3 regions of the Nocardiopsis sp. NPDC058631 genome follow, and region 3 is predicted to be linked to each of the others. Evidence: riboswitches for the same ligand, from Rfam matches in the RefSeq annotation. Region 3 holds a riboswitch; each other region holds the start of a gene.

The links. A riboswitch is a leader RNA that binds a small molecule or an ion and turns the genes downstream of it on or off. The one in region 3 is predicted to bind cobalamin.
Region 1: another riboswitch for cobalamin. It lies ahead of ACFWTE_RS12425 (nitrite reductase); the one in region 3 lies ahead of metE (5-methyltetrahydropteroyltriglutamate--homocysteine S-methyltransferase).
Region 2: another riboswitch for cobalamin. It lies ahead of ACFWTE_RS12515 (ABC transporter substrate-binding protein); the one in region 3 lies ahead of metE (5-methyltetrahydropteroyltriglutamate--homocysteine S-methyltransferase).

The regions. Positions count from the first base shown of each region.
Region 1 covers NZ_JBHXQY010000029.1:23,880-30,091, reverse strand. Annotated here, with positions in the region: gene ACFWTE_RS12435 (precorrin-2 C(20)-methyltransferase) at 1-996, opposite strand, end outside; gene ACFWTE_RS12430 (precorrin-8X methylmutase) at 993-1,658, opposite strand; gene ACFWTE_RS12425 (nitrite reductase) at 1,655-2,590, opposite strand; cobalamin riboswitch at 2,644-2,846, opposite strand; gene ACFWTE_RS12420 (PepSY domain-containing protein) at 2,906-3,628, opposite strand; gene ACFWTE_RS12415 (response regulator transcription factor) at 3,790-4,455, shown strand; gene ACFWTE_RS12410 (ATP-binding protein) at 4,452-5,825, shown strand; gene ACFWTE_RS12405 (hypothetical protein) at 5,964-6,212, shown strand, end outside.
Region 2 covers NZ_JBHXQY010000029.1:48,600-54,811, forward strand. Annotated here, with positions in the region: gene ACFWTE_RS12505 (ABC transporter ATP-binding protein) at 1-781, opposite strand, end outside; gene ACFWTE_RS12510 (FecCD family ABC transporter permease) at 778-1,794, opposite strand; gene ACFWTE_RS12515 (ABC transporter substrate-binding protein) at 1,791-2,849, opposite strand; cobalamin riboswitch at 2,909-3,121, opposite strand; gene ACFWTE_RS12520 (alpha/beta fold hydrolase) at 3,346-4,428, opposite strand; gene ACFWTE_RS12525 (ABC transporter substrate-binding protein) at 5,180-6,212, shown strand, end outside.
Region 3 covers NZ_JBHXQY010000015.1:48,429-54,640, forward strand. Annotated here, with positions in the region: gene ACFWTE_RS07925 (polysaccharide deacetylase family protein) at 1-1,387, opposite strand, end outside; gene ACFWTE_RS07930 (polysaccharide deacetylase family protein) at 1,716-3,269, opposite strand; cobalamin riboswitch at 3,528-3,710, shown strand; gene metE (5-methyltetrahydropteroyltriglutamate--homocysteine S-methyltransferase) at 3,867-6,158, shown strand.

The DNA.
Region 1 (6,212 bases), on a different contig from region 3:
CTCACCTTCGCGGGCCAGGTCCAGGGCGAGGCGGGCGCGGTCGATCTCGACGGTGTTGCCGGAGGCGTGCCTGGTCAGGCCGGGGCGCTGCGGGACGCGGTCGACGTAGGGGCCGTAACCCACCACGTGGTCCACCTCGGCCAGCGCGGCGGAGGCCTCGGGGGTGAGCCAGTGGCCGGGGCCGGGGCCCAGGCCGATGACCAGCAGCTCGGCGGCCGGACCGGCGGACTCCACGGCCTGGGGCTCCGGCACCGCCTGGTCCCGGGACCTCCTGCCGTTGCGGCTGTCCCCGGTGACCAGGATCAGGGAGAAGTACGGCACCGTCGCCGGATCGACCTCGGCGACGGGCAGCCGCCGCTCCCCGTCCATGGAGGCGCGCTCCACGTACACGGCGTGCTCCAGCCGCCCGGCGGACTCCAGCGCTCGGCACACCGCCGGGAAGGTCCGGCCCAGCTTCATGATCACCGCCGCGTCGGTGTCGGCCAGGCGGCGGGCCAGCTCCGGCTCGGGCAGGGTGCCGGGCAACACGGTGAGCACGTCGGTCTGCCGGGCCAGCGGGGCCGCCGCCACCGCCGTGGCCGCGGCGAACGCCGGGACCCCCGGCACGATCTCCGTCTCGTACCGCTCGGACAGCCGGTCGTGCATGTACATGTACGAGCCGTAGAACAGCGGGTCGCCCTCGGACAGGAGCACGACGTCGCGGCCGGCGTCCAGGTGCACGGCCAGCCGGGCGGCGGACTCCTCGTAGAAGTCGGCCAGCGCCCCCGCGTACCCGCCCGGGTGGTCGGTCGCGCCGGTGGTGACCGGGTAGGTGAGCTGTTCCTCGACCGCCGAACCCGGGATCAGCGACGCGGCGATGCGGCGGGCGTTGGAGGCCTTGCCGACACCGGCGTGGTAGGCGACGACGTCGGCCGCGGCGATGAGCCCGGCAGCCTTGAGGGTGATCAGCCCGGGGTCGCCGGGGCCGACACCCACACCGTGGAAACGTCCGGTCACTCCTCCTCCTTGGCGAGTGCGTTGAGAGCGGAGCAGGTCATCGCGGAGCCCCCGCGGCGGCCGCGGGTGGTCACGTAGGGGATGTCGGGGCCCGACCGGCCGCCGAACTCCGCCAGTGCCTGCTTGGACTCGGCCGCCCCCACGAAACCGACGGGGCAGCCGACGATCGCGGCCGGGCGCGGTGCCCCGTCGGCCAGCATCTCCAACAGGTGGAAGAGGGCGGTGGGCGCGTTGCCGATGGCGACCACGGCACCCTCCAGGAGCGGTTCCCACAGGGACACCGCGGCGGCGGTGCGGGTGGTGCCCCACGCACGGGCGAGGCCGGGGACGCGTTCGTCGCCCAGGAAGCAGAGCACCTCGTTGCCGCACGGAAGGCGGTTCGCGGTCACACCGCTGGCCACCATGCGTGCGTCGCACAGGATCGGTGCTCCGGCCCGCAGGGCGGAGCGCGCCGCGGGCACCAGGTCGGGGTGGACCACCAGGTCCTCGGCGAGGTCGACCTGGCCGGTGCCGTGGATCATCCGCACGGCGAGCCGTTCCGCGTTGGCGGGCAGGTGCCCCAGCTCGGCCTCCTCGCGGATGATGGCGAAGGAGTCCGCGTAGATCGCGGGCCCGTCGTCGACGTAGTCGTAGTGCCGGTTCGGTCGGCGTGGGACGGTCACTGCGCCTCCCCGGGGGCGGAGCTGGGCTTTCCTGGAACCAGAACACCGCGCCAGGGCGTGATGACGAGTTCGCCGGGACCGGCGGCGAGCGCCTCTTCGGCGAGTGCTTCGGCGGCCGTGCGGTCCAGGCCCCCGTCGGGTACGCGCACATGCCGCGCGCCTCCGGGCAGCGGGCCGTACGGCAGCGGCGGGGCGGCAACGGGGAGCCGCGGGTCCGGTGCCGCCGGTTCGGCCAGCGGTGCCGGGAGTTCGGCGACGTGCCACGGCGCGGTGGGCCCCTCCCCGCGGCGTTCCAGGAACGCGTCCGCCAGACGCAGGAGCGCGGCGGGTGCCTCGTCGATCGGCACCAGCGGGCCCCAGTGCTCGCCCAGCCTCAGCTGGGCGACGCGCTCGTCGAGGGCGACGAGCCCCAGATCACAGGAGTGACCGACCAGGTCGCCGCGTCCGTCGTCCAGGACGAACAGGAAACGCCCGGGCAGGTCGGCGCGGCGCGGGACGGAGCACAGCATCGTGTCCAGGTCCGAGGCGACGGGGCGCAGGTCGGCCCGGCCGCCCGGCACGGTCCCGGCGGGGGCAGCCGCGTCCGTCGGCCCCGTGCCCGGGGAGACCATCACGTTGCGCACGAGCTCGTGGCCGGCGGAGGGCAGCAGGCCGGTCTCCGCCAGGGCCTGGAGCACCTCGGGCCCCAACCGTCCCGCGTTTCCCGGCAGGGCGCGTAGTTGCAGGTTCGCGCGGCCCGTGACGTGGATACGACCGGCACCGTACCGGTCGGCCACCGCGGCCAGGGCGCGCAGCGAGGAGGAGCCGACCCGGCCGCCGATGAGGCGGAGCCGGACCAGCAGACCGTCTTCGGCAGGCCAGGGCCTCAGCACGCCGGGGCAGCGGTCGCGACGCGTACGGCGCGCGGAGGAGGGAGGACCGGTCGGGGACATGCACGTCTTTCGGGTCAGGGGCTCGTTCGCGGAGCCCGCGGATGACTCGGCGGACCGTGACCGCCGGTGCCAGCAGGTCTTCGGACTCGGAGTCGACCGGTGCGGAGCGCCTTCCCGGAGCCGTGCTCCAGTGGCTGTCCCGGGGGTGCCCCCGGACGTGCCCGCCCGTCATCCTCACCGCTGCGCGTCAGTCCCGGAGTCCCACCGGGTTCCCTGCCCCACGAAGTGGAGTTCAACTGGCCCGACGAGGGTACCCCGACCCCTCCGGCCTGCTTGAGGGGAGGTCGGGGAACGGCCGCGCGGGGTCCCCGGCCGTCAGTCCTCGGCGCGCACGTCGACGACCTCACCGGCCGCGTCGAGGATCACCTCGTACTCCTGGCCGCCGGCGTCGAGCACCTCGGCGTCCCAGCCGTCCCAGCCGTCCTCGTCCTGGCGCTCGACCTCGACGGTGCGGGCGCCCTCACCGACCGCCTCGGCGGCGTTCGCGGACACCGTGTCACGGTCGGCCTCGGTCTGGTCGCCGGTGCTCTGCCAGGGGGCGGGGCCGCTGTCGGTGTCCCGGAAGGCCAGGCCGTTGACGGTGTACACGTCGGCGTCGTCGCGGTCGTCGTCGGCCTCGTAGCGCACGCCGAGCGTCACCTCGCCGCCCTCCAGCCCGCGCAGTTCGTCCAGGAGCGGCTCCACGGTGCCGTTGCCGTCGAAGTCCTCCAGCTCCGGTGCGGTGAGCAGCCACTCCTCGGGGCCGAAGTCGACCTCGACCCCGGACACCGACCAGTCGTCGGGATCGTCGCCGTCACCGTCGTCGGCGCGCAGCTCGCCCACGAGCTGCTCCAGCCCGTCGACCGACTGGGTGGAGGCCGGGTTCTTCTCCGACGAGGCCGCCCCGTTCGCACCGGGGGCGGCACCGCTGGTCACACCGGTGAGTTCGATCGAGTCGACCTGCTGGTCGGGGTCGTCCACCACCAGGTAGCCGATCGTGCCGACCGCCAGCAGTCCGGCGGCGGCGGAGGAGAGGATGATGACGGTCGTGCTCTGCATCGGTGTTCCCTTGCTCGAAGGTCTCTACTGCCTCCAGCATCCGACGGCGAGATGATGGCGGCCTGAAAGCCACCTGAAGAACGTCTTCATGTGGCGCTCAGGAACGGTTCAGCGGTCCCTGCCACGGTAAGGGGGGACCACGGGGCGGAGAGGACACGACGTTGGCGATTCTGGTGGTGGAGGACGAGGAGGGCATCGTCTCCTTCGTGCGGCGCGGCCTGGAGACGGCCGGGTACCGGGTACTCGCGGCCGGGGACGGGATCGACGGGCTGACGATGGCCCTGTCTCCCGACGTCGACCTCGTCGTCCTGGACCTCGGGCTGCCGGGCATCCCCGGGGAGGAGGTGCTGCGCCGGCTGCGGCAGCGCCGCCCCTCGGTGCCGGTGATCGTGCTCACCGCCAAGGACGCCGTCAGCGACCGGGTCGCCAACCTCGACGCCGGGGCCGACGACTACATGGTCAAGCCCTTCAGCGTGAGCGAACTCCTGGCCCGGGTACGGGCACGCCTGCGCACCGGCGGCCAGGAACGCGGCGACGTGCTGGCTGCCGGCGGCGTCGTGCTCGACCTCGGAGCCCGTACCGCCTCGGTCGAGGGACGCACCGTCAACCTGTCGGCCCGCGAGTTCGGCCTCCTGGAAGTGCTCATCCGCCACCCCGCACAGGTGTTCTCCCAACCCCAGCTGCTGGACCGGGTCTGGGGCTACGACTTCGACGGGGCCTCCAACGTGGTCGAGGTCTACGTCAGCCAGCTGCGCCGCAAACTCGGCCCCGGACGCATCGAGACGGTTCGCGGAGCGGGCTACCGGCTCGTGGGCGGTACCCGGTGAGCCTCACCGGACGCGTCGTGCTGCGTTCCCTGCTCGTCATGGCCCTCGTGATCGGCGGCGTCGCCCTCCTCACCTACGAACTCGTCCGCGTGTCGGGCCTGACCGACATCGACCGCCTCCTGCGGGAGGAGTCGGCGCTGGTGGGCGACGCCCTCGCCGACCAGGTCCCCGCGGCGGCCGGACTCGACGGGGTGCTCTCGGGCCCCGAGGCGGAGCGCGCCGCGAGGCAGGCACTCGCCGTGCGCCCCAGCGGCGCCCGCCACGTGACGCTGGTGACCGCCGACGGTGCGCGCCTGCAGAGCACCGGTGGCCCCACGCGCGTCGCCGGGCTGATGCGCGGCGGCGACGCGCCGACACCCGAACCGGGGACGATCCGCACCCTCGACACCGACGCGGGGCCGGTCCGGGTCCTCGACGCCGCGGTCGTCGACGACGCCGGGGACGCCCTCGCCGTCGTCACCGTCGTCGCCCCGCTCGACTCCACCCGCGAGACGGCGGCCACGGTCCTGCTGCTCGCCGCGCTCGCCGGAACCGTCGGCGTCATCGGGGGCGGCATCGTGCTGTGGCTGGTGGTGCGGCGCACCCTGTCGCCCGTGCGGGAGGTCTCCGACGCCGCCAAGGCCATCTCCCCCGCCGACCTGGACACCCGCGTACCGGTGCCCGCCACCCGCGACGAGATCGCCGAACTCGCCACCGAGATCAACCAGATGCTGGTGCGCATCGAGCAGGCCGACACCAACCGGCGACGCTACCTGGCCGCGATCTCGCACGAGGTGCGCACACCCCTCGCCGTCGCCGAGGGGCACCTGGAGCTTCTGGGGACCGCCGACGCCGCGGTCGTGCGCGCCGAACTCGACCGCCTGCGCCGGGTCCTGGAGGACCTCATGGCCGTCGCCCGGGGCGGCGACGAGATCGACGTCCGCGTGGAGGCCGTGTTCCTGCCCGACCTGTTCCACGCCGTGCGCGCGCGGCTGGACGCCCTGCCCTACGCCTGCGCGGCCACCGTGGAGGAGCCGCCGCCGGACGTCCTGCTGGGGGACCAGGCACGGCTGGAGCAGTGCCTGGCCAACCTGGTCGCGAACGCGGTCGACCACAACCCGGAGGGCACGCGAGCCACCGTGTCCGCACGGGGTGAGGGCGACTCCCTCGTCCTCACCGTGTCCGACGACGGGCCGGGCATCGACCCCCACCTGCTGCCGCACGTGTTCGAGCCGTTCGTCACCTCGCGGCCCGAGGGCGCGGGGCGCATCTCCGGCCTGGGGCTGGCGGTCGTGAGCTCCCTGGTCGGGGCACAGGGGGGGCGGGTGGGGATCGACAGCGGGCCCTCCGGGACCCGTGTGGCGATCACCCTGCCCCGGGCCACACCCTGATCGCCGGGGCTGCACCGGGGGCGGGGCGGCGGCTCCGGGCGGTCGGGCGGGGCCGCCCCGACCTGGAAAGGGAAAAGCCCCAGGCGCGTGTCAGCAGAGGCGGCACTGGGGCGTTCCCCCGGACAGTAGCATCGGCCAATGTCCTCCGTCGAAGCAGACACCGACGCCGTCCTGAACCTGATCCCCGCCCCGCGCCTCGCGCCCTACCTGGCGCTGACCGGGGGAGACCCGGGCCGGGCTCTCTCGCTGTACGAGTGGGGCGCGCGCGTCTCCGCCGCTGCCTTCGAGGACGTCGCCCACCTGGAGGTCCTGTTCAGAGGGAGCATGGACGCGGCGCTCCGGTCCCACTTCCGGGAGGCGGAGCGCGGCATCCCGTGGTTCCTGAGC
Region 2 (6,212 bases), on a different contig from region 3:
GGCGCAGGAAGCGGACCACCGGGCCGCCGGGCCCCGGGGTGACCTCGACCGGGACCCCGTACACGTCCCCGATGAGGGCGGGGGTCAGGACCTGGGAGGGTGTGCCCTCGGCGACCGCCCGGCCGTCTCGGAGCACGACCAGGCGGTCGCAGTACATCGCCGCCAGGTTGAGGTCGTGCAGGGCGATCACGGTGGTCACCGGCAGGCCCGTGACCAGTTCCAGCAGGTCGAGCTGGTACTGGATGTCGAGGTGGTTGGTGGGTTCGTCGAGCAGGAGCTCACCGGGTTCCTGGGCCAGGGCCCGCGCGATCTGGGTGCGCTGGCGTTCGCCGCCGGACAGGGTGTGCCAGGACTGGTCGGCCCGGTCCGTCAGTCCGGTGCGTTCCAGCGCCCGCGCCACGGCCTCCAGGTCGGCCGGGGTCATGGGCGTCCAGGACCGGCGGTGCGGGATGCGTCCCAGGGCCACCACGTCGCGGACCGTCAACTCGGTCTGGGTGTGCGCGTGCTGCTGGACGGTGGCCACGCGCCGTGCCACGGCCCGGCGGCCGACCCGGTCCAGCGGTCGCCCGTCCAGGGTGACCACGCCGGCGGAGGGGCCGAGCACCCCGGCGAGGAGCCTCAGCAGGGTGGACTTGCCCGAACCGTTGGGGCCCAGCAGGCCGATGGTCTCCCCTGGCCGGGGGGCGAGGGTGACCCCGTCGAGCACGAGCCGACCGCCGATCCCGAGGCTGACCCGGTCGGCGCGCAGCCCCTCCCCCGGGGCCTGGACGGAGTGGTTCACGTCTTCCTCCTCACTCGGTACAGCACGGCGACGAAGGCGGGCACCCCGATGAGGGAGGTGACCACCCCCACCGGGATCTCCTGCGGGTCCAGCGCGGTCCGCGCGACCGTGTCCACCCACACCAGGAAGACCGCCCCCGCCAGTGCGGTGACCGGCAGCAGCCGGGCGTGGGAGGAGCCGGTCAGTGCCCGTGCGGCGTGCGGCAGGACCAGGCCCACGAAACCGATCGCGCCCGCGGAGCTGACCAGCACCGCGGTGAGCAGCGCGGTGACGCTCAGCAGCACAACACGGGTCCGGCCCACGTGGACGCCCAGGTTCGCCGCGGCCTCCTCACCGAAGGCGAAGGCGTCCAGGGTGGTGGTGTTGGCGAGGCAGACGGCGAGCACCAGGCACAGCACCGCGGTGCACAGGAGCACGTCGGTCCATCCGGCGCCGCCGAGGGAGCCCAGCAGCCAGAACAGCACCGAGCGCGTGGTGTCGGCGTCCGCCGCGGTCAGCACGATGAACGAGGTCAGTGCCGAGAACAGCTGCATGGCCGCGACCCCGGACAGCACGACGCGGTCCATGCTCCCGCCGAGGCTGTGGCTGAGCAGCATCACCATGCCGAAGGAGAGCAGGGCGCCCACGAAGGCCCCCGCCGGGAGCGAGACCACTCCGACGCCCCAGCCGAGCACGACCACCACGACCGCCCCGGTGGAGGCACCGGAGGAGACCCCGAGCACGAAGGGGTCCGCCAGCGGGTTGCGGAGCAGGGACTGCATGACCGCACCGCACACGGCCAGACCGGCCCCGCACACCGCTGCGAGCAGGGTGCGGGGCATGCGCAGGTTCCACACGATGCCCTCACGCAACTGCGTCAGAGGGCTCCCGCCCCACCCGAACCGGGCGGCGGCCGACCTCCAGACCTCGGCCGGGGAGATGTCGGCGGGGCCGATGGTGACGGCGACCGAGACCGACAGGGCCAGGAGCAGCAGGCCGGAGGTGATGAGCAGCGCCAGACGCGCACCGCTCACCGGGCGTACCCGAGCTCACGCAGGCCGTGGGCGACCAGCTCGATGCCCTCGACCGTGCGGATCGAGGGGTTCATCGCCTGACCGCTGAGCAGGACGTACCGTTCCTCCCGCACGGCGGTGAGGTTGCGGGTGGCCGGGTTGTCCTCCAGGAACTCGATCTTGGCCGCCGCGGTCTCCGCGGTCTGCGACTCGCGGGTCAGGTCACCGAGCACGATGACGTCGGGGTCGCGGTCCGCGACGGTCTCCCAGTTGATCTGGGGCCACTCGGCATGGGTGTCGTCGAAGGCGTTCTGAGCACCGATCGCGCTGGTGATGGCGCCGGGGGCACCGCAGCAGCCGGCGAGGTAGGGCGACTGGGAGTTGGCGAACCAGTACATGAGGGAGACGTCCTCGACCTCCAGGTCCTCGGTCGCGGTGTCCACCCGGAGCTGGAGTTCGGTGACCAGTTCCTCCCCGCGCTCCTCCACCCCGAAGACCTCGGCCAGGTCGTGGATCTCACCGTAGACGGCGTCCAGGGTGAGGGGCTCGCTCCGGGAGCCGTCCCCGCCGCCCTCGTTGTCCTTGCCCGCGGCGCAGTCGGTCGGGGAGACGTACGCGGGCACGCCCAGCTCCTCGAACTGCTCACGGGCGGCGACGCCGCCGGTGCCGAGTGTGGAGACGAACGACGAGGTCACGAGGTCGGGTTCGGCCTCCAGGACCCGCTCGAAGGAGGGGTTGTTCTCGGCCAGCCGCGGGATGTCCGCGTTGGCCTCCTCCAGACCCTCCATGATCGGGTCGGTCCAGGTGGCCGTGCCGACCACCCTGTCCTCCAGCCCCAGGGACAGGAGGATCTCGGTGGAGCCCTGGTTGAGGGAGACCGCCCGCTGCGGAGGCGCGTCGAGGGTGATCTCGTGGCCGCAGTTGTCAATGGTGCGGGGGTACCCGGACCCGGCAGCCGCTTCGGTGCTGTCGCCGCCCTGGTCACCCGGCTGACCGCAGGCGGTGAGGACGAGGACGGAAACGAGCGGGAGGGCAAGGCAGGGGAGGGCGGAGGACGTGAGCGCGTGGCGCGACATGGGGATGCCTCAGGTGTCGGGACTCGAACGCGGAGCCTGGCATGGATGCTCCTCCGCGCACTCGACGCGGAGGGGCCAGCAGGTCTTCGGACTCGGGTTCCTCCGAACGGGGTGCCTTCCCAGGTCGGTGCCGCGTAGGCGTTTGCCGTCCGCGCGCGTGTCCCAGTGGCTCGTGTACCCCGCCCGTCCCCCACACCGCTGCGCGTCAGCTCCGGATTCGCACCGGATTCCCTGACCACCTACGTGGTACGACTGGCCCCGGAAGGGTACCAAGGGCCTCGCGTGCCCTCCGGGGCGGGCGGGGCGGCAGGAGTACGCGGCGCCGGGAGGGCATCGCTGCACGGGTTCACCCTGCACACGGTGAACCACCGCGAGTTCCGCGCCACCCCCTTCCAGGACTGTCGCCAGTAGTACTTCGTCGACTCGTGTCGGGTGAGTACAGCCGTGCGAGGGGCCGAGGATCAGGTGTGGCACACGCGCCGCTCCCGGGGCCGGGTCACTCGTCGAGGAAGCGAAGCAGCTCCGCGGTGACGAACCCGGGGTTCTCCTCGACGAGCCAGTGCCCCGCACCCGGCACCTCCACCGCGCGCACGATGTCGGTCATGCGCGTGTCCACGGTGGCCCGGACCGGGTCGAGTTGTCCCTGGGCGGTCATGATCAGGGCCGGGACATCGACCGGTTCCGCCTCCACGGTGTCGCGGACGTCCTCGTCGAGGGTGCGGTAGAGGTCGAAACCGCCGGCGAGGGCCTCGGGCCTGGCGTAGGTCCGCGCGTACTCGTCGATCTCGGCGTCGGTGAACGGGGACTGATCCGAGGTGCCCCCGAACGCCGTTCCGTTGAAGGAGACCTGGGGGTAGAACAGCGCCAGGTAGTCGCGAACGTCGTCGCCGACCACTGTCTCGGGGACCTCGGGCTGGGAGTGGAAGGCGATGTGCCAGCTCATCGAGCGGTAGGCGGACGCGTCGATCCCGGGCCCGGGGAGCGGCAGGTCGAGGTAGCCGAGGCGTTCGGTGTCGTCGGGGAACTGGGCGGCGTACTGGAAGGCCACCGCGGCTCCGAGGTCGTGCCCGACGACTCCGGCGTCGACCACCCCGAGCTCGTCGGCGATCAGGGTGTGTACGTACCTGGCCAGAGTGGCTTTGTCGTAACCGGTCGGCGAACCGGTGCTGTCGCCCAGTCCGGGAAGGTCGACGGCGTAGACGGTGTGGTGCTCGGCGAGTTCCGGCATGATCGACCACCAGCCGTACCAGGTCTGCGGCCAGCCGTGGATCAGCACCAGCGGCGTGCCGCTGCCGCCGGTCACATAGTGCATGCGGACTCCGTCGACGTCGGCGAACTCGTGCCGGAACGTGCCCTCGAACTCGGGGTCGCCCTGGGTGGCGGCCGCGTAGGGGGGAACCTCCTCCTCGGGGGCCGACGTGGCGCAGGCCGCGACGCCGGCCATGAGCAGGAGGGCGAGCAGGAGGGTCGCCGTCGCCCGCACGGATCGGAGGAGGCCGCGCGGGGACGGCCGTGGGGCGGTTGTCGCTCCGGGGGCGTGGACGCCGTCCCCGAACGTGGTCGCTTGGTCGGTGCTCATGGGGGCTCTTTCTGTCGAGGTGCGCCCAGTCTCGACAGGATCTCCACTTATGGCACTAAAAATTGCTGTTCCGGCAAGTTGCCCCCAGGGGCGTGGGCAGGGGCGTGCCCGACGCTGTGGGAGGCGGCCGCGCGCGGGACGGCGGGCGTGCGCGGTCCCGGGCCGACCGCACCGCCGTGGCCCCGCGGACCGCACCGCACACCTCTACCGCGAGACCCCTTCCGCCGCCGCTGACGGGCGGACGGCCCGCTGATCTGATCGCGGTACTCCGTCGGGCACGCGGGGCGGGCCTTAGGTACTGAAATATTCGCTTTAAATAACAAAGTACTTAAAAGCGGACATTCGCCCGCCGAACCGAATCAGCTTCGCTTCCTTCCTTCGCACATCCCTTTCGTTATCACTCGCGCCCTCCACGGGCCCCTCATCGGCGCGACAAGGCCTCGTGATCGGTGGAGAACCTCTCGGAATCGGCAACGGTGCAGGCATGGCGGATCGCCCAGCCTGCCGGAATCTGAGAGAGCGCTCTCTTGACATGCCAAAGAACGCTATATAACCTGCGAAAACGCCTGAGCAAGCCATCTCTTATTAAGTTTTCATCAAACCCCCCCATATAGGAGTGAACGTGCTTCTCTTTCAACGAAAGGGCACAATCGCGGCGGTTTCGGGACTGACTGTCGCTGCCCTGGTGCTCACCGGTTGCAGCGGTGCAGACAACGAGCCGGCCAGTGCCGACAACCCCCTAGAGCTGACCGTGACGACCTTCGGAACCTTCGGGTACGACGACCTGTACGCCGAGTACGAGGAAGCCAACCCGGGGATCACCATCAACGCGACGAACGTCGACAACAGCGGCAACGCGCGCACCGATGTCTACACCAAGCTCGCGGCCGGCTCGGGGCTCAGCGACGTGGTCGCGATCGAGGAGGGCTGGTTGGGCTCGATCATGGACGTCTCGGACAACTTCGTCGACCTCAACGACCACGGCGCCGCTGACATCGCGGACAACTGGGTCGACTGGAAGTTCGAGCAGGGCACGGACGCCAACGGTCGAGTGATCGGGTACGGCACCGACATCGGCCCGCAGGGCCTCTGCTACAACGGCGCGCTCCTCGACGAGGCCGGGATGGAGAGCGACCGCGACGCGGTCGCCGAGATGCTCGGGGGCGACGGCGCCACCTGGGAGCAGTACTTCGACACGGGCCGGGAGTACCACGAGGCAACGGGAAGTGCCTGGTACGACCAGTCGGGCTTCATCTGGAACTCCATGGTGAACCAGATGGAGGAGGGCTACTACACCGCTGACGGTGAGCTCAACGTGAAGGGCAACGCCGCGCTCAAGGAGAACTTCATGCTCCTCGCGGCCGCGACCGGTGACGGGCTGTCCGCCGCTCAGGAGGCCCACGACTGGGGCAACGGCAGGGCCTTCGTGGACGGGTCCTTCGCGACCCTCGTCTGCCCGGGCTGGATGCTCGGCAAGGTGCGCGAGCAGCTCGACTCCGCCGGTGGCGGTCCGGAGAGCGGCTGGGACTTCGCCGACGTGTTCCCCGGTGGCGCCGCGAACTGGGGAGGAGCCTTCCTCTCCGTCCCGCAGACCTCCGAGCACCAGGAGGAGGCAGCCGCCCTCGCCGCGTGGCTGACCCACCCGGAGCAGCAGATCACGGTGTCGGAGACCATCGGCAACTTCCCGAGCACGCTTGAGGCCCAGGAGCACGTCGCCGAGCAGGCCACACCGAACGAGGTGCTCAACGACGCCCCGACCGGGGCGATCCTCGCCTCGCGCGCGG
Region 3 (6,212 bases):
TGACGGTCGCGAACTCGTAGCCCTCCTCCCGCAGCCGATCGATGAGCTGCGGGGTCGCGGCGAGGGTCGGCGCGAGCGTGTCGTGCATGAGCACCACCGAACCGGGGCCGACGTCGCCCATGACGCCGTCGACGATCTCCTCCGGGGACAGGCCCGTCCAGTCCTGGCTGTCCAGGTTCCACAGGACCTGGGCCATGCCCTGGCGGCCGATCTCCTCGACCACCGGTCCCGAGGTGTCGCCGAAGGGCGGCCGGAACAGGTCGACGTCCTGGCCCGTCTGCCGTCGGACCATCGCGCTGACCGCCGCGACCTGCCCGGGGAGGTCGTCCTCGTCGAAGTACTTCGTCATGTGCTCGTGGAGGTCGTTGTGGCTGGCGATCTCGTGCCCCTCGGCGTAGGTGCGCCGCAGCACGCCCGGCCGGGTCAGCGTCGGGTCGCCGTTGAGGAAGAACGTCGCCGCCACCTCCTCCTCGGCCAACAGGTCCAGGAGCGCCGGGGTCCCCTCGGCGGGGCCGTCGTCGTAGGTCAGTGCGACGCACCTGACCTCCGGGGCCCGGCAGTCCAGGTCCGGGTCGCCGGCGGCGACCACCCCCGGGGCCGGCGGGACGGACTCCGCCTCGGTGGCGGGAGGGTCGACGGCCAGCACGGGCTCTTCCACCGCCGACGCCGCCCGGGCGCGCTCGCCCAGGTCGGACAGGAGCGGAGCCGCCTCCTCGGACGGCACCACCGCGACGATCCTGCCCGGCTCCGACGTGGGCGGGTGGCCGACCACGATCGGGGACAGGTGCCCGTCGTCGAACTCCACCAGCAGGTCGCCGTCGGCGTTGAACCCCATCGAGTCGTACGTGCGCATCACGGGGTGCAACCCCTCCGGGTCCACGTCCTCGTCGCCGGCCAGCTTCTCGCGCACGATCCCGTCGAGTGCCCCCAGGGCGGTGTGGTCGGCCAGCAGTTCCGTCGCGTACGCGGTGTGCCCGGTCTCCGAGTCATACCAGTACGTCCCGTATCCCCGGCGCTGACCGTGCAGGTCCTCCTCGGTGCGCACCAGGCGCACACCCAGGACCCCGTTCCCGGCGGCCACGACCTCCCAGCCGATCGCCAGGCGCACGGGGTCGCGGCTGGCCCCCCGGAAGTCCCGTACCTCGCGGTCGACCTGCTCGGCCAGACCCGCGGCGAACGCGTCGGCACCCTCGAAGGTGGGGTAGGCGATGTCGAGGTCCACGCCGTCGGGCTGGTGGGGGTGGTCCCCGAAGTCGCCGGCGTCACCTGTCCACTCGGAGACCTCCTCACCGGCCTCGTCCAGTAGCACGGTCATCAGCTCCGGGTCCGCACCCCCCGCGGCTCCGCCGGTGCCGCAGGCGGCCAACGGCAGGAACAGTGCCGCCACCGCCGAGCCCGTCCGACGCGGACCGCGCCGAGCGGTCACCCCGCGCACACGTGGCCAGAGGACCGGGCCAGGACCCCGGCGGGACTCGGCCTGGCCAGGACGAACTCGGCTCGACGACAACACCGGTCTCCCTCATCCCTGGGCGGGTGCTCACGTGGTTGATGGCAGCAACATAGGGGACGCCGTCCGTGCGCCTGTGGCGGTGACCACATGTGGTCACCGCCACAGGGCGGGTCGTGGTCCGTATTCGACCCGCACCCGCCCGAAGCGTCCCGGGACGCCCGTTCCCCACCGCCGTCCCGGGGCTCACAGGAGTTGCGGCGCGGGGTCAGACCGTCTCGTCGCCGGTGCCCGCCCCGCCCTCCCCGTCCGTCGGGGCGGGCGGTTCGGGGGCTCCGTCGACGTAGGTCTCGCCCGGCGTCGTCGTGCCGAGGAGCTGGGTGACGGTGACCATCGTGTAACCGCTCGCGTCGAGTTCGCGGATGATCGTGCGGGAGGCGTCGATCGTCGTGCCGTGGATGTCGTGCATGAGGATGATCGCCCCGGGGGAGGCACCGTCCACGGCCCGGTCGGCGACCACGGACGCCTTCCGGTCCTTCCAGTCGTTGGTGTCGATGCTCCACAGGATCTGGGCCAGGCCCAGATCCGCGGTCACCGACGCGACCTCCTCGTCGGTGGACCCGTAGGGGGGCCTCATGAGGTCCATGGTGTAGCCGGTCTCGCGGTACACCAGGGCCTGCACGATGTCGAGGTCCGAGCGGATCCCGCCCGCGCCCAGACCTGCCAGGTCGGGGTGGTTGAGGGTGTGGTTGGCCAGCTCGTGGCCCTCCGCGTAGGTACGCCTCACGGTCCGCGGATCCTCCATCACCGGGTGGCCGGTGACGAAGAACGTGGCACGGGCGTCGTACTCGGCGAGCATGTCCAGCAGTTCGGGGGTGCGCCCGCCGGGGCCGTCGTCGTAGGTCAGGGCCACGCACTTGGTGTCGGGATCGGAGCAGTCGACGTCTTCGTCCACGGCCGACACCGTCCCGGGCGGGGTCGGCTCCCGGCCGTCCTCGACCGCCTCGGGCGGATCGGCGACGGCGAAGTCGCGGACCCCCCGGGTCGCGGCGTGCGACGCGCGCTCACCGAGGTCGGATAGGAGGGGGCCGGACTCCGAGGCGTCGACGACCGCGTGGGTCCGGCCCTCGCCGACGGGGGAGACCTGTCCGGCGTCGAACTCCACGACGAGGTCGCCGTCGGGGTTGAACCCCACGGAGTCGTACAGCGAGCTGATCGGGTGGACGGCGTCCGGTGCGGCGGCCTCGGGGAGGGCGTCCCGCACCAGGCCGTTCAGCTCCTCCAGCTCCTCCTGCCCTGCGACCAGGGCTGTGGAGGGGTGGGTGGTGCCGGTCAGGGAGTCGTACCAGTAGGTGGTGTACCCCTCCCGGGTTCCCTCGGAGTCGGTCTCCTCACGGGTCACCCGTACCCCGACGATGTCGTCGTTGGCCGCCGTCAGGTTCCATGCGGACTCGAAGGAGACCGCGCCGGGGTTGGCCGTCTCGAAGGCGTCCACCTCGGCGGAGAGTTCGCGCTCCAGGAAGTCGCTCAGCGGGTCGGCGTTGGGGACGACCGGGTAGGCGACCTCCGTGGCCACGCCGCCCTCGCGGTCGAGGCCGGACTCGGTCAGGTCCACCACGTCGCCGGGATCCACCACGGTTAGCCCGTCTGGTTCGCCGGTCGCGGGCAGGTGTTCGTCGGGTTCGCCGTCATCGGCGGCGGGGAAGGCGTCGCCCACGTGTTCGGGGGCGAGGGCGCCGCGGGGGGCGGCGGCGGGCCAGACCAGCCCCGCGACGACCGCCAACGCGACCGCGATCGTGAACAGGGGGCGATCGGGGGCCATGGTCGGATGGGACTGCTTGTTCACCAGGGGTTCTCCACGTTCATCTACAGACGAACGTTCGCGGGGAGCACAGGGGAGGACTCGGCCGCGCAACGCTTCATTTCGGGTGTGACGTCGGCCGCGTAGCGGGGGTTCACGCTGTTTGCGGCCGGGGGCACAGGGCTGCACGCCGGGTACAGGGGCGGAGGGGGTGCTCCCTATACTTGCAGGCGTGGAAGGTACATGTTCCACCCCAGAGCCCGGGCCCCGCCCGGAAGGGGAGGGGCGTGTCGCAAGAGGGAACCCGGTGTGACTCCGGGACTGCCCCGCAGCGGTATGAGGGAACGAACGTCGCCATAAGCACTGGTAATCCGGTCGGTAATGTCGGAAACCGGGAAGCGGTGGCCAGTAGGAGGACGGTGTCGGCACCGTCCGCGCCCTCGAGTCCGAAGACCTGCCTCCGCCCGGCGGCGCACCCGTGCCGCCGGTGGTCCCGTGCCCCGAGGGAGGGCCGAGGAGCGGCAGCAGGTGCACACGCCCGCGGTGTGGCCTCCGGCATGCCCGCGTCCTCGCTCGCCTCGCGGCCGGTACCCGGCTTTCGACGAGGGAGAGAAGCTCATGTCCTACACCTCCGGGGCCTCCCGGCCCTCCGTGCGCTCCACCGTGCACGGATACCCGAGGATCGGCCCGAACCGCGAGCTCAAGCGCGCCAGTGAGTCGTACTGGAAGGGCGGGACGACCGCGGACGAGCTGGACGGCATCGCCGCCGACCTGCGCAGGGGCGTCTACGCCCAGCTGCGCGAGGCGGGTGTCGACGACATCCCGTCCAACACGTTCTCCTACTACGACCACGTCCTGGACACCGCTGTCCTGTTCGACCTGGTGCCCTCCCGGTTCACCTCTCCGGCCGCCGCCGGCGACCGCGACGAGGAGCTGCGCCGCTACTTCGCGCTCGCCCGCGGCGAGCAGGGCGCTCCGCCGCTGGAGATGACCAAGTGGTTCGACACCAACTACCACTACCTGGTCCCCGAGCTGTCGCCGAGCACCCGCCCCCGCCTGGTCGGCGACAAGCCCGTCGCCGAGTTCCGCGAGGCCTCCGAGGCCGGCTTTTCGACCCGTCCGGTCCTGGTCGGCCCGCTCACCTTCCTCCTGCTGGCCAAGGCCGCCGACGACGCCCCCGAGGGATGGAGGCCCATCGAGCTGCTCGACCAGCTCCTGGACGCCTACGCCCAGCTCCTCGCGGACCTCGCGTCCGCGGGCGCCACCGAGGTGCAGGTGGACGAGCCGATCCTGGCCACCGACGAGGGGCGCGCCGCCGTCGGCCTCCTGGAGCGCGCCTACCAGCGCCTGGGCTCCCTCACCGAGCGCCCCTCCCTCCTGGTCTCGACCTACTTCGGTTCCATCGGAGCCGCCGCCCTGCGCGTCCTGAAGGACTCTCCGGTCGAGGCCGTCGGCCTGGACCTGGTCACCGACGGCGAGGGCATCGACGACCTGGTGAAGGTCTCCGGGCTGGGCGGCACCCGTCTGGTCGCCGGGGTGGTGGAGGGCCGCAACGTCTGGCGCACCGACGTCCCCGCCGCCGTGGCCACGCTCGGTACCCTGCTCGCCCTCACGGACGAGCTCACCGTGAGCACGTCCTGCTCGCTCCTGCACGTGCCGATCGACCTGGACGCGGAGACCTCCCTCGCCCCCGAGCTGCGCGAGGCGCTGGCCTTCGCCAAGCAGAAGGCGCAGGAGACGGCACTCCTCGGCCGCGTCCTCTCCGAGGGGGCGGAGGCCGAGTACACGGGTGGCGGCGCCGGCGGCAACCCCGCCTTCACCGACGCGCGCGTGCGCGCCCGCCTGGCCGCCCTGGGCCCGGACGCCTACGAGCGCCCCCAGAACCGCGGCACCCCCGTGGACACCCCGCTGACGACGACCACCATCGGGTCGTTCCCGCAGACCGCGGAGCTGCGCCGTGCCCGCGCCGCGCACCGCCGCGGCGAGCTCGCGGAGGAGGCCTACAAGCAGATCCTCCGTGAGGAGATCGACCGGGTCGTCGCCCTCCAGGAGGAGATCGGCCTCGACGTGCTCGTGCACGGCGAGCCCGAGCGCAACGACATGGTCCAGTACTTCGCCGAGCAGCTGGAGGGTTACGCCACCACCGGGAACGGTTGGGTGCAGTCCTACGGTTCGCGGTGCGTGCGTCCGCCGATCCTGTTCGGCGACGTCTCGCGCCCCGAGCCGATGACCGTCGAGTGGATCACCTACGCCCAGTCGCGTACCGACAAGCCGGTGAAGGGCATGCTGACCGGCCCCGTGACCATGCTCGCCTGGTCGTTCGTGCGCACCGACCAGCCGCTCGGGGAGACCGCCCGCCAGGTGGGTCTGGCTCTGCGCGACGAGGTCGCCGACCTGGAGCGCGCCGGTATCCGCCACATCCAGGTGGACGAGGCGGCCCTGCGCGAGCTCCTGCCGCTGCGGGAGGAGCGACGCGGGGCGTACCTGGACTGGGCGGTGAACTCCTTCCGCCTGGCCACGTCCGGTGTGTCCCCGTCCACGACGATCCACACGCACATGTGCTACTCGGAGTTCGGTCTGATCGTCGGGGGGATCGAGGCGCTGGACGCCGACGTGACCAGTGTCGAGGCCGCCCGTTCCCGTATGGAGCTGGTGGAGGACCTGGGCCGCCGCGGCTACAAGCGGGGGATCGGACCCGGCGTGTACGACATCCACTCCCCGCGTGTGCCGTCGGTGGAGGAGATCGAGGGCTCGCTGCGGCTGGCCGTCGCGCACATCGACGCCGGGAACCTGTGGGTCAACCCCGACTGCGGTCTGAAGACGCGCGGTTACGCCGAGGCGGAGCAGGCCCTGCGCAACATGGTGGAGGCGGCCCGCCGGGTGCGCGCCGACCTGCCGGGCGCCCGCTAGAGGAGCCCTCCGGGGCCTTCCGCCTCCGCGCCGGGGCGCGGTAAGCGGAGAGGG